Regions from separate parts of the Paenibacillus sp. J22R67 genome, predicted to be linked through region 3. Evidence: riboswitches for the same ligand, from Rfam matches in the RefSeq annotation. Region 3 holds a riboswitch; each other region holds the start of a gene.
What was found. Region 3 has a riboswitch for cyclic di-AMP ahead of AC58VC_RS08400 (hypothetical protein). Riboswitches for the same ligand answer to the same signal wherever they lie in the genome.

Region 1 (3,127 bases), on a different contig from region 3:
ATTTTAAAATACAAGGGAATTGATGTCACCGCATTGCCCCTGCTTAAACGTAAGGAGCTGTTAGACCAAGCTTTCGTCGAGAACAACAGGTACAAGAAGGTGAAGGTTTACGAAGGTAAAGCGGTGGATTATTTTGAGGAAATCCGGCAGGATGGGCTTGAGGGCATCATTTTGAAGTCTAAAAAAGAGAATTTCAAGTACGAATGTAACAAACGTTCCAGGCAGTGGCAAAAAGTGATTAACTGGACTTATGCAGATGTATACATTACTGGTTACAGGAAAAATAACTTTGCTTTATTGGCTTCAATTGATTCAGCGAACGGGCTGAAGATTCCTGTTGGCGTGATTGAGACGGGGGTAACACCTTTGCATCAGAAGGCACTGGATGGTGTGAAGCATCGCTTAGTCTACAAAGAAGACAATCATTTCGCTTATATGGAACCGCGGCTGATGGCCAAAATTAAGACGAAAAGCTGGACGAAAAACGGAAGGCTTCGTTCTCCGGTTTTTATGGAATTTGTGATTTGAAAAAACAAAAAAGACTGGATCACCAAGGAGGAAGTGGTGGTGCAGTCTTTTTCTCTGTACATAAGGTTGTTACATGCTTACATGCGTCTAAAATTCCCGTTATTGCTGCCGCTTAGCTGTTGCTCTGCGATTTGAATCAATCTTCTCGTAATGTGCCCGCCGATTGCACCGGTATCGCGAGTAGCCATGTTGCCATAATACCCGTCCTGAGGAATCTGAATACCTAGTTCCTGAGCGACCTCATATTTCATTTGCTCAAGAGCTGATTTTGCTTGTTGCACAAGTAAGTTATTGCTTCTACTGCTAGCCATCTGGATTCACTCCTTTATTTGGTATGTGAGTATTTTGTGGAAGTTTTGGTTTTTTATTCATGTAACTGGAAAATATTTTTGAAGTGGTTTGGATACGCTTTCATAAAGCAATGGAAAATTTTGAGTCATGTTTTCAAGAAAACCCCGTGTTACAATCGGAAAGATCGATTATGGATCAAAAACTTAGAAGGCCGAAGCTTCTTAGGAAGCACGGGGGACCCATTCTTTGGGGTGAAGCCGCTATCTTAGCGGCCGGGTGATTACTCTTTGACCCGAATCCGACAGCTAACCTCGCAGGCCGCAAAAAGGAGAGATTTCTTATGTTGAAACGTTACAAAAAGCTAGTCGTTACCGGCGCTATTGGACTGAGTGTCCTTATAAGCTCTAGCGCGGCCATGGCTGCATCCGCCACGCACACAGTGTCAGGCAACGATACCATGTGGTTGATTTCCCAGAAGTATGGCGTGAGTCTCACTTCGCTCATTAAAGCGAACCCTCAGGTTGCCAACCCCAATGTGATCTGGTCCGGGATGAAGTTGAACATTCCTGGCAGCACGGGTACAAGTGGCGGTTCTCAGACACCAGCCCCTGCTACACCAGCTGTACCTTCGCCAGCGCAATCGGCTTATGCCAGCCAAGTCGTTACGTTAGTTAACCAGGAGCGGGTAAAAGCTGGGCTACAAGCGCTAACTAGCGATAGCGCGCTTACAGCTATGGCGTTGGACAAAGCCAAAGATATGTATAACAACGGCTATTTTGATCATACGTCGCCGACCTATGGGTCACCTTTTGATATGATGAGCACTTATGGCATTCGTTATTCCTACGCAGGTGAGAACATTGCCAAAGGACAGCCTACACCTGATGCCGTCATGGAAGCATGGATGAACAGCACGGGTCACCGTCAAAATATTTTGAGCCCCAACTTCACCAAGATCGGTGTTGCCTATTATAATGGAGAATGGGTGCAGGAATTTATCAGCAACTAATCAGCAACTAAGTCAGAAAAACCCTTGAGATTTCCCAGCCGGGAAATTCCCAAGGGTTTTATTTATATTTCCATTTAGCAACTCCCCACATCAAAAGTGGCAGACAGATCGCATGGATAGGTAAGAAAAAAGGGATCGCGATTTTTTGCGGAAAAAGCACAGAACTATCGATAAAGTCCCGCGGTATCAAAGTAAGAAGCGCGGTAACCGGTGCTACGAACCACATCATTCGTCGCCATTTTTTCAGGCCAAAGCTTTGGGCTGTGCCATATGTGCAGATAAAAAAGTAGAGGGATACTTTAGTGAACACACTAACAATCCAAATAGCGATAACAAAGGAATCGAGATTTTGAAAAAAGTCATAGTAGGAAATATAACGAATCAAATTAAAGTATGGATAAGTTTGGCCCGAAGCGGTGAGGTGTCCAAAAACAGAAACGATTAAGAAAGTCGAAATACTTGTTAACAAACCTGCTGCAGCCACCCCAAGTATAGCCGGTTTCACCCCCGTTTGGGGTTTTGAAAGAAATCCCATGATAACGAGCAGAAGGATGCAGTCCCCAAGAAACGTTGAAGTCGGCAGCGCTCCCTTCAAGATTGTCATCGCGCCGGTATCCACATAGATGGGAAGGATATTGTTAATGTGGATATTTTTTAGACTGAGCAGAAGAGGAATTGCAATCCCAAACAGGGTTAAAGGCCCAAGAATTTCGCAGCATCTGGCAATGACCTCTATACCTGAGAAGGTTACATAGATCGCAACAAGGAGCATGCCAAGAATCGGGACAAGGATCGGAGTTCTAGGCAGAATCGTCGCGACGATGAACTCTGAATATTGCCTTAGGATGATCGCAAGCACGCTATACCAGAAGATCAAATATACCACAATGACCACATAGCCGATGTATCGACCCAATAACCGCTTGGAAAATTCCATCATGGTTTGCCCTGGATGAGCCAGGTTCAACCGAGAACTAACAAATGCGACCCCTACACCTATCCCGGTTGCGCAAATGGTTGAAAGCCAGGCGTCTTGCTTCGCAGTTTGGATAGACGGATTAATCGTCAGTAGAATGGTCATACCCAGCTGCATGGTCAATATCATCCAGAATAATTGTTTCCCGCCGATCTGCATGTCCGTAAGTGCTCCTTTAACGATCTAAGAGTTTACCGAGAGGGTAGAAAATGTAATTCACGAGCTGCGTCGGACCCGGCATGCCCGGATTCATGACTAATGAGATCGCAAGAATCCAGCATAAAGCCAAGATAGAGAGATAAGCCGCTTTCTCCTTGTTTGGC
Region 2 (3,127 bases), on a different contig from region 3:
TTCTTGCCAACTAGCCAATAAATTGGCTACCTTCATTAATAGAAGCAAGGCAAGCATCCATAAGAAATGCTGTTCGTCATGACCGAGGCAGTGATGATATAAGGGCCATAATACGACCCATGCCAGAAATGTCCAAAAGGCTTGCAGCGCCAAGCTGTACTTGAATCCGCCGCGGAAGTAGGGGCCCATCTGATGTTCAATACGCAGTAAAAACATACGGTCTGCGCTTCTGGCTAGTGTGCGAATCGGGCTTGAGGATAACAAAGGTACAAGCAGCAAAAGGACGATCCACAGATAGGGATAATCTGTCGGAAGGCGCTGTAGTATTTTTGCATAATAATAGGAAGAAAGGATGACAAGAAATAACAGGAAGCCAAAAAAATTACTGCGCGCTGCATACTGCAGGTAGCCCATGGATTCCTTCATATAATGTTCAAACCTCTTCTGCCATAGGGCACGGGTATCCATGTCCATCGCTTTCATACCAGTTCTCCTTTTACAAGCTTATAGAAGATGTCGTCCAGTGACGCTTGCTGGAGCCCTGTTTGCTGACGTAATTCGACTAAATCGCCTTGGGCGACCATGTGTCCTTTGTGCAGGACGACATAGTTATCGCAATATTTTTCAATCGTAGACAAAATATGCGAAGATATGAGGAATGACGCGCCACGTTGCTTCATTTTGACCATTAACTCCAGCAATGAGCGGATGGCTAACGGATCGAGTCCGAGAAAAGGTTCATCAATGATGTAGAGGGAAGGTTCGATTAAGAACGCATTCATGATCATGACCTTTTGCTTCATCCCTTTGGATAAATGGCTTGCGAAGGAATTGAGCTTGTCCTGCATGTGAAACTGTTCGAGCAGCGCTTGTGAACGGGAGAGATAGTCATCCTTCGTTAAGCCGTAGGCCATGGCGGTTAACTCCAGGTGTTCACGAATGGTTAACTCTTCATATAGCTCTGGACTTTCCGGTACATAAGCATAAGTGGCACGGTAAGGCAGCGGATCTTCGGCTAACGTCAAACCGTTAATTTTTACCCAACCCCTTTGTGGTTGAAGCAGTCCAAGGATGTTCTTGATGGTCGTACTTTTTCCTGCGCCATTCAGTCCGATCAATCCCATCATTTCACCCTGACGAATTGTAAATGTGAGGTCGTGAAGAACGGGCTTATTTGGTAAATATCCCCCGAATAAAGAGTCAACTTGTAATATGGGACCCATCTCAGTGCCTCCCTAAATATCTAATTATTGGAATTTATACATCAGTTTCATACCTGATAATTATAAACAAATTTAGTTTAGAAGCCTAGTTTAAGAGTGAAAACACGAAGAAACTTAGTATTCGTACGTTATAGTGAGATAAATGTAGATAAAAAGTGGTTTTGTTTTGAAAATAAGCTATTTTTAAATGATTTAGCCCTTTTTAGTAGGTGTCAATCCCTTTACAGGCAGAGATTAACAGCGTAATATACTTTTCATAATAACTTAATAACCAATTTGCCATTTTTCCATTCGCTGAGTTCCAATTATGGGAACGGGGGAACCACTGTTAACTTATAAAGCGGTATCGCTGACGAAGTAAACAGAGTGAGTAACAGGGGTGAATCTTGGACGTTTAACGGAAGTTTACGTCTGAGTAGGGCGACTCTCACGTCCGAATCCGTCAGCTAACCTCGTAAGCGTAAGAGAGGTAACGATTGTCGTTCGTGCTATTTGTGTATTTTTACTATGCAAACTAAGCCAGCGAGAAGAGTCCTCTTCTTGCTGGCTTTTTGTCCCCATAAGGACCTTTAACTGTTTCGGACGATTAATCACAGCCCGGAATTCATAGGATGATGAATAGCAAAGCTGGGTGGGACGACCAGAACGCAGCCGTTTCTTAGCAGCTGCCGATGGACGACACGTTAAGTTAAATTAAAAACCTTAGTCGCGTCAAATTTATTCATGCTGTAACCTGGCGGCGAGGCTTTGAAGGAGGACCGAAGAAGTGGGCAGTATCTCTTTTAGCGAGACCCATGTAAAACGATCATCCAGCATGTCCTTCGCATTGCGATGGAAGCATGAAAACTTGCGTTTGATTTTAAGCCTGGCTATAATCTCAATCGCAATGACTTTCATGTTTTTGGTGTTGTTGTACGGTACGGCTACCAAGAGCGTATCCGTGGTTGTGAATGGACAAGAAACCGTTGTGCATACGAAGCAATGGGTCCTGCAACGCCTACTGGATGAACAAGCCATAACGATTGGTGAACACGATGAAATATCTGCAGACCCTACTGCTACAATCAAGGGCGGGGACAAATTCGTCATCGAACACGCTTCTCCAATTCAATTGACTGCTGATGGAAAGACCACCACTGTTTACACAACTGCAAGAACGGTTGAAAGTGCATTGCAACGTTTACATATTGCACTTGGGGAGCACGATAAGCTGACTCCCGAACCGACATCCTCTTTGAGCACTGGCGATGAAATCAAAATCGTCCGTGTCAAAAAAGAGACGGAAGAAGTAACAGAGCCGATCGCATTCGACACGGAGAAGAAAAGTGATGCATCGCTGCTTAAAGGTAAAGAGCAGGTCGTTCAAGAAGGTAAAGAGGGCGTACTTCTGAAAAAGAAAGAAAAGACTTACGAAGATGGCGTGTTAGTTGCAGAAGCTGTTGTAGGTCAAGAAGTACAAGAACAAAGTGTTAAAAAAGTAGTGTCGATTGGCACGAAAAATCCCGTTGTTGTTCTATCAGCATCATCCCCTAGTGTGGATGAAGTTTCTAAGAATGGTGTGACATTTGGGTATAAACAAATCCTTAAGAATGTGAAGCTCACGGCTTATTCAGCGGGAGCCGATTCGACAGGGAAATCCGAGGGTACTCCTGGGTACGGTAAGACGTATACAGGAACTACGGTTACTGAGGGCAGAACGATTGCGGTTGATCCGAAAGTTATCCCACTGGGTTGGTGGGTTTACATTGAGGGCGTTGGCTTCCGTCGTGCTGAGGACATCGGTAGCGGTGTGAAAGGCCAAATGATCGATGTCTACTTTGAAGATCATGGCTATGCCAATAAATTCGGAACGAAGCAAGGCTACACGGTCTATGTCGTAGGACCGAAAAAGCCGTCTGAAAATT
Region 3 (3,127 bases):
GTACTTCACCTACGCCCGTATGCCCTGCACTATCCTTAAGAATGACGATATTACGTGTAAAGAATGGAGCATGAGCCCCACTAAGATTGAAGAGCATACTATCGTGCCCTGCAACTGGAATAACCTTAAGTTCGGTAATAATTGGTGTACGGGAAGTCTGGTTTCTCGATTGCTCATTTAGTAGTTCTTGTTTCATGTCTGGTCTCTCCCTCTCATTTGGATGAATACCGGTTTAATGAATGTGAAAACTAACTAGCTACCTTATGCTAAATTGTACCACGTCCTCTAGCTCCTAAGTACTTAAATACGTCAAATTCACATATTTTTGTTAGGGAATAGTATGAGCTCGCCGGAGAGGAAGTTGAAATCATGGTACATTATAAAAAAATGAAGATTGATGGTTGGGATCTATTTTTTCGCCAAGCCGGAAGTCCTTACAATCCAACAATCATCCTACTTCATGGTTTTCCAAGCTCATCCCATATGTTCAGGGATTTAATTCCTCTACTATCAGACCGATTTCACGTCATTGCTCCTGACTATCTTGGATTTGGTAATAGCAGCATGCCTACCGTAGAAGACTATTCGTACACCTTCGAGAATCTATCTATGATGATTGAAAAGCTTATTGATAATCTGTGTATTTCTCATTATATTTTGTACACCCATGATTATGGGGGTCCTATCGGATTCAGACTGGCTATTCGTAATCCACAGCGCATTCTTGGGTTCGTTATTCAGAATGCCGTGGTAAGTGTAAACGGGTTAGGAAAACCCTTTGATCTTTTCAAAGCACTCTGGGCCGATCGAAGTCCTGCAACAGAGGCAGCCTTTGCCAAGCTAGTAACCTTTGATTTTACCAAAATGCAATATGTTACTGGCGTGTGCCAGCCTTATCTGATTAGCCCCGATGGTTATTTAATGGACCAATTATTCTTGGATCGCCCAGGCAATGACCAAATCCAGCTGGAACTGGGCTACGATTATCGCAAAAACGTAGAACAATATCCCGCTTGGCAGCAATACTTGCAAACGTATCAACCTCCTACCCTGATAACCTGGGGCAAAAATGATTTTATATTTACGATAGAAGGGGCTCTAACCTTTGGAAAATTATTGAAATGTGTGGAAACTCATTTTTTATGTGGAGGGCATTTTGTTCTCGAAGAACAAAGCCAGCATGTTTCCGAGCTTATCAAGCGCTTTTTTGGCCGTATCTATACTTGAAGTTCCGTTACTTAAATTAACAAAAAAGGAGCTGCCCGCAGGCAAGCTCCTTCTCTATTGTTGAAGATAGTTAAATAGTACTGCTGCTAATGTACTCTCTGAGGCAAGGATACGGACCACTGAGGATATGCGCCATAGTTACGATAAAATTGTGATGATCCTCCAGGATTTGCGGGGAAGTACCGACACGACTGGCTAGTGATTGTTCAACCGCTAATTCCTTTTCGGAACTTAGTTGATTGAGCAGCTCATTGTTTTGAGCGACCGTTTTGCTTATTTCCATTAATGTCTGTGTTTCGACGCCTGATGGTTGGTAAGCCAAATTCGGAAATTGAATGTCGAATTCCTCTAACCGCTGTTTTAAATGAAGAATCTCGTGTTGACGTTGTAAAGAATCGTTGGATCTCTTCACTTGAATAAGATTCTTCAACCCATTGGTTACTCTCGTAAGCAGCATGTCTAGTTCCTCCTATTTTCTCTAGAAGAGAAAAAGGAAGCGAGGGAATAGAACCTCATGTAACAGGGTTCCAATTAATGTTTCTAACCTTTTCTTTCTACGCTGACGAAGTTAGCTGACGGATTCGGGTTGAAAGTTAACCCTAACACAATATATGTGTACTCACCCCAGGAAACTTGGTTCCCCCGCTTCTTTAATCTAAAGAATTAAGCGTATTTTATCAATTTACTCCAATGTTTAAAGAGAAGCAATAGTAATATTTTCTTATATCTGCTATGTCATTAGTCATGCATGCCTTTCAACCAAACTAGTATTCGATCTACTACCTCCTTATATCTTTGCCCGACTAGCAGGCCGGTGTGCGTTGTATTCCAAAGCCCCGTATATTCAGCATGGAGATGCTCAGCCGTCACCTTCCCGCGCATGTCATCCTCCTCACCATTTACTGCCTTAATAACCAAACTTGGCATATCTATCAACCTGCTGTCTATCGAAATTCCACCGTTTGATCCCAATGAATAATAAAAAGCGTTAAATGCTTTTAACGACTCCATAGCCAAATATTTTCTCTGAAAATCAATGTCATCTACCGATTCATCTATACTTGAATAATCTTCTCGGGTTGGGGCAGGCATGATGCTTCCCAGTGTCATTTGTCCTATTTCTTTGTAAGGTACAGATTCATAAACTTCCTTGCTTATACTTGTATCAATCACCACCAAGCCTACGAGTTCAACCGTCTCAGCCAGCTTCTGGCTCAATATTCCACCCATACTAAAGCCAATGAGAATCGGAGGAACACCACATTCAGCCAGTACCTCCAACATATCCTCCAAATAATCTTCGAAGGATACATTTGTCAAATCGAGCACTCTGCTCTTGTAATGTCCTCTTAAATTCATAACATAACATTGCCATCCTTTATTTATAAAGTGAGGAATGTATTTACTCCACATCCAACTGCCCGTGTAAGCACCGTGTACGAATAAAAGTGGAGGTCTTTCTGGATTTGCCTCTGGAAGGTCATCTCCCTCGAATACTTCTAAGAATAGATCATTTTCTCCGATGTATTTCACCCTATGATCTGGCAAATCTTTCGTATAATCTCTCATGAAAAGCTCCTCCTCGTTATTTAGTTTGACGTCAAACTATTAGAACAAAAAAAATTAAAAATTGTGATAAATTTTCATTAGAATTCGCAGCAATTCTTCTTTTTCTTGATCCGAGATATTAAAGTAAAATACGTCTAACATTTCTTGGGATATGGTTTCAAATACAGGCTTCAGTTCCTCCCCTCTTGGCGTTAAGGCAACATATACGACCCTTGAATCTTCGCTGTCCCTTTCCTTAGTCACATAGCCGATACGCACCAATTTGTCAACGAGTGCAGTCACAGTAGACTTATCTTTATCAATTCTCTTGGCGATATCCGCCATAGTCAAT
Region 4 (3,127 bases), on a different contig from region 3:
GGCTACGGTGGGCTAGTAACCGCAATAAGGCTGCAGAAGCAGATCAAAGCAGATGAAGTGGCAGTCACACTGGTGAACAAACACGATTATCACTACATGACGACGCATCTGCATATGCCGGCAGCTGGTACTGATCATCATGAAAATGCGCGTGTAGCCATTAAGGAACTGATCGATGAGCGGAAAATTCATTTTATTAAAGCGACGGTTAGGCAGATTTTGCCTGAGGAGAAGAAGGTTGTTCTGGCGGACGAAGTCCTTACTTACGATTACCTGGTAGTGGGGCTTGGAAGTGAAACGGAAACCTTTGGTATTCCAGGACTGCGTGAGTATGCGATGACGATTAACAGCATTAATAGTGTCCGCTTCATACGCCAACATACGCAGTACATGTTCGCTAAATATAAATTGGACTCCAAGCATAAGGAATATTTGACCATCGTCGTTGGAGGCGCAGGTTTCACAGGTACGGAGTTTGTTGGAGAATTAGCGGATCGGATTCCTGATCTTTGCCAAATGTTTGACGTTGACCCTGCACTTGTTCAAATCATTAATATCGAAGCATCGCCTACCGCTTTGCCGCCAGGACTGCCGAATGATCTCGTGGAATACGGCATGGAAGTGATGCGCCGCAAAGGGGTTCAATATAAATTATCTACCGCCATTAAGGCATGCGAGCCCGGCGGTGTCCTACTGGGAGACGGCCAATTCATTCCTGCCGGCACTGTTATTTGGTCGGGCGGCGTCCGCGGGAATTCCCTGCTGCAGGATGCTGGCTTCCATGTTCAACGCGGCAGGGTCAAGGTGGATGATTACTTGCGTTCCTTGCAATATCCCGATGTTTTTATTACGGGGGATTGCTCCATTGTCATGAGCCCAGAAGGCACGCCATACCCCGCCAATGCCCAAATCGCGGTCCAGCAGGGCTATAATACGGCAACAAACTTGCTCCATACCCTGAGGGGGAAGCCCTTGCGACCTTTTGCCTATGATTACAAAGGGACGGTCGCCTCGCTGGGTCGCGGAGAAGCTATTGGCATCCTGAAGGTCAAAAAAGTGAAAGGTAAACTTGCCGCATTTCTCAAAAAAATGATCGATGCCCGCTATTTATTTCTCATTGGCGGTATCCCACTCATCTGCAAAAAGATGATTTTTAAGCAAAAACAAGCCACAAGAAAGCGTCATGTGAGAAATTAATTTGACTAAAATACGCTAAAACCTAATGATTCCGACAATAAGCTAGTAAATCAGAGATACTGAAAGGATTATACCATTGTAAGCGGATTATCAAATGAATGTGGGGAGGGAATAATCTTTTTTAAGATTTTTCCCTCCTTTACTATGAGCTAATAAGAGAGTAGTATCAACTCGTACGTTAACAGTTGAATATTTCGCTTAATTTTCTATTCAGAAAAGCGGGGGAACCATAGGTTTCAACGGGGTGAGTAAGGTGCGTCTTGTCGCATGCGGCAGATACCTTTAGGGCAGATTTCTCGCAGCCCGAACCCGTCAGCTAACCTCGTAAGCGGTCGTGAGAAAGGAGAACATGTGGCTAAGCACAAGGTCTATCCTTGTGTTTTTTTGCGCTTAAAAATGGGAAATCAAGCTGAAAACTAGGTTATTTGGAGGAATTTCAAAGCATGACAAGTGACTCACTGAAAAAGATTGTATTCGGTAAACCGCTGAAATCGGCGGAGCTGGAATCTGAGAAAATGCAGGTATGGAAGGCTCTGCCCATCCTATCTTCGGATGCCCTGTCTTCGGTAGCCTATGGCACGGAGCAGATTTTGCTAGAGCTTGCGACTGTTGGGGTTGCTGCTTTTGCTTTCTCATTGCCGATAGCAATCTCGATTATTGCTTTAATCATGCTTCTTGTTTTGAGCTATCGCCAGGTGATTGAGGCCTATCCGATGGGCGGCGGAGCTTACATGGTGGCCAAGGAAAATTTGGGAATGATGTCGGGAAGACTGACTGGGGTTTCACTGCTGATTGATTACACGTTAACCGTTGCGGTTTCGATTTCGGCAGGTGTGCAGGCGATAACGTCGGCTTTCCCAGTTACAGTGCCTTATATTGTCCCCATAGCCTTAGTGCTCGTCTGGGTGATGGTTTGGCTGAATTTACGGGGTACTTCTGAATCCGGCACCGTGTTCGCGATTCCAACGTACTTTTTTATCCTGTGCATACTGCTCCTGATTGGTAAAGGGATCTTCGATATGCTGACAGGATCCATGAACACGCATGAGTTTCAAGTGGTTCCCAGCTCGATGACGAGCTCACTTACATTGTTTGTCATTCTAAAAGCTTTTTCATCCGGCTGCTCGGCCGTGACAGGTATTGAGGCGATCTCGGATGCGGTGCCGCATTTCCGTACGCCATCTGTCAAAAATGCCAAGAGAACCCTGGCTTCCCTCGGTACTCTGCTGGCTATTGTCTTTGGCGGTGTCACCTTGCTGAGCTTGGGTTATGGGATTGCACCTGATCCGCACGGACATACTTCGGTCTTGTCGATGGTTACGGAGCAGGCATTTGGGCGTGGAATCATGTATTATGCGACACAGATTGGCACCATGCTGATCCTGGTGTTGGCTGCGAATACGAGCTTCAACGGGTTTCCGATCCTGGCGTCTATTATGGCTCAGGATAAAAACTTCCCGCGCATGTTCTCGTACCGGGGAGATCGGTTGTCGTTTCACTACGGGATCGTAACGTTAGGCGTTTTGGCAAGTATCTTGCTCGTCATTTTTAAAGGAAAAACCGATGCACTCATTCCACTTTATGCGATTGGCGTCTTTTTATCTTTTACCCTTGCCCAAAGCGGTTTGGTCCGCAAATGGTTCAGAGAACGTCCGGCCGGCTGGATCGGCAAGTTCGTAATTAATGGTCTGGGGGGAATTGTTTCCCTTGCTGTTTTGATTATTTTCTGTATTACCAAATTTAGCGAAGGCGCTTGGATTGTTATTATTGTGACGCCGATTTTACTTTGGGGAATAACCAAAATTAGCAATCACTATGATGATGTAGCCAAACAGCTGCGCATTGATATCACGCAAGAACGCGTATGCACGAAAGAACCTGTGATCATAGTGCCTGTAGCAGGCATTCACCGAGTGGTGGCGCAGTCTTT

Region 1: another riboswitch for cyclic di-AMP. It lies ahead of AC58VC_RS30510 (CAP domain-containing protein); the one in region 3 lies ahead of AC58VC_RS08400 (hypothetical protein).
Region 2: another riboswitch for cyclic di-AMP. It lies ahead of AC58VC_RS35725 (resuscitation-promoting factor); the one in region 3 lies ahead of AC58VC_RS08400 (hypothetical protein).
Region 4: another riboswitch for cyclic di-AMP. It lies ahead of AC58VC_RS32410 (APC family permease); the one in region 3 lies ahead of AC58VC_RS08400 (hypothetical protein).

The regions. Positions count from the first base shown of each region.
Region 1 covers NZ_JCAUAX010000011.1:52,752-55,878, forward strand. Annotated here, with positions in the region: gene AC58VC_RS30500 (ATP-dependent DNA ligase) at 1-528, shown strand, start outside; gene AC58VC_RS30505 (alpha/beta-type small acid-soluble spore protein) at 606-839, opposite strand; cyclic di-AMP (ydaO/yuaA leader) riboswitch at 1,019-1,154, shown strand; gene AC58VC_RS30510 (CAP domain-containing protein) at 1,160-1,828, shown strand; gene AC58VC_RS30515 (GerAB/ArcD/ProY family transporter) at 1,887-2,963, opposite strand; gene AC58VC_RS30520 (hypothetical protein) at 2,980-3,127, opposite strand, start outside.
Region 2 covers NZ_JCAUAX010000019.1:12,320-15,446, forward strand. Annotated here, with positions in the region: gene AC58VC_RS35715 (ABC transporter permease) at 1-483, opposite strand, end outside; gene AC58VC_RS35720 (ABC transporter ATP-binding protein) at 480-1,223, opposite strand; cyclic di-AMP (ydaO/yuaA leader) riboswitch at 1,506-1,699, shown strand; gene AC58VC_RS35725 (resuscitation-promoting factor) at 1,990-3,127, shown strand, end outside.
Region 3 covers NZ_JCAUAX010000002.1:508,602-511,728, forward strand. Annotated here, with positions in the region: gene gudD (glucarate dehydratase) at 1-196, opposite strand, end outside; gene AC58VC_RS08395 (alpha/beta fold hydrolase) at 388-1,227, shown strand; gene AC58VC_RS08400 (hypothetical protein) at 1,298-1,684, opposite strand; cyclic di-AMP (ydaO/yuaA leader) riboswitch at 1,771-1,907, opposite strand; gene AC58VC_RS08405 (alpha/beta fold hydrolase) at 1,966-2,796, opposite strand; gene AC58VC_RS08410 (MarR family winged helix-turn-helix transcriptional regulator) at 2,851-3,127, opposite strand, start outside.
Region 4 covers NZ_JCAUAX010000013.1:64,319-67,445, forward strand. Annotated here, with positions in the region: gene AC58VC_RS32405 (NAD(P)/FAD-dependent oxidoreductase) at 1-1,197, shown strand, start outside; cyclic di-AMP (ydaO/yuaA leader) riboswitch at 1,383-1,543, shown strand; gene AC58VC_RS32410 (APC family permease) at 1,641-3,127, shown strand, end outside.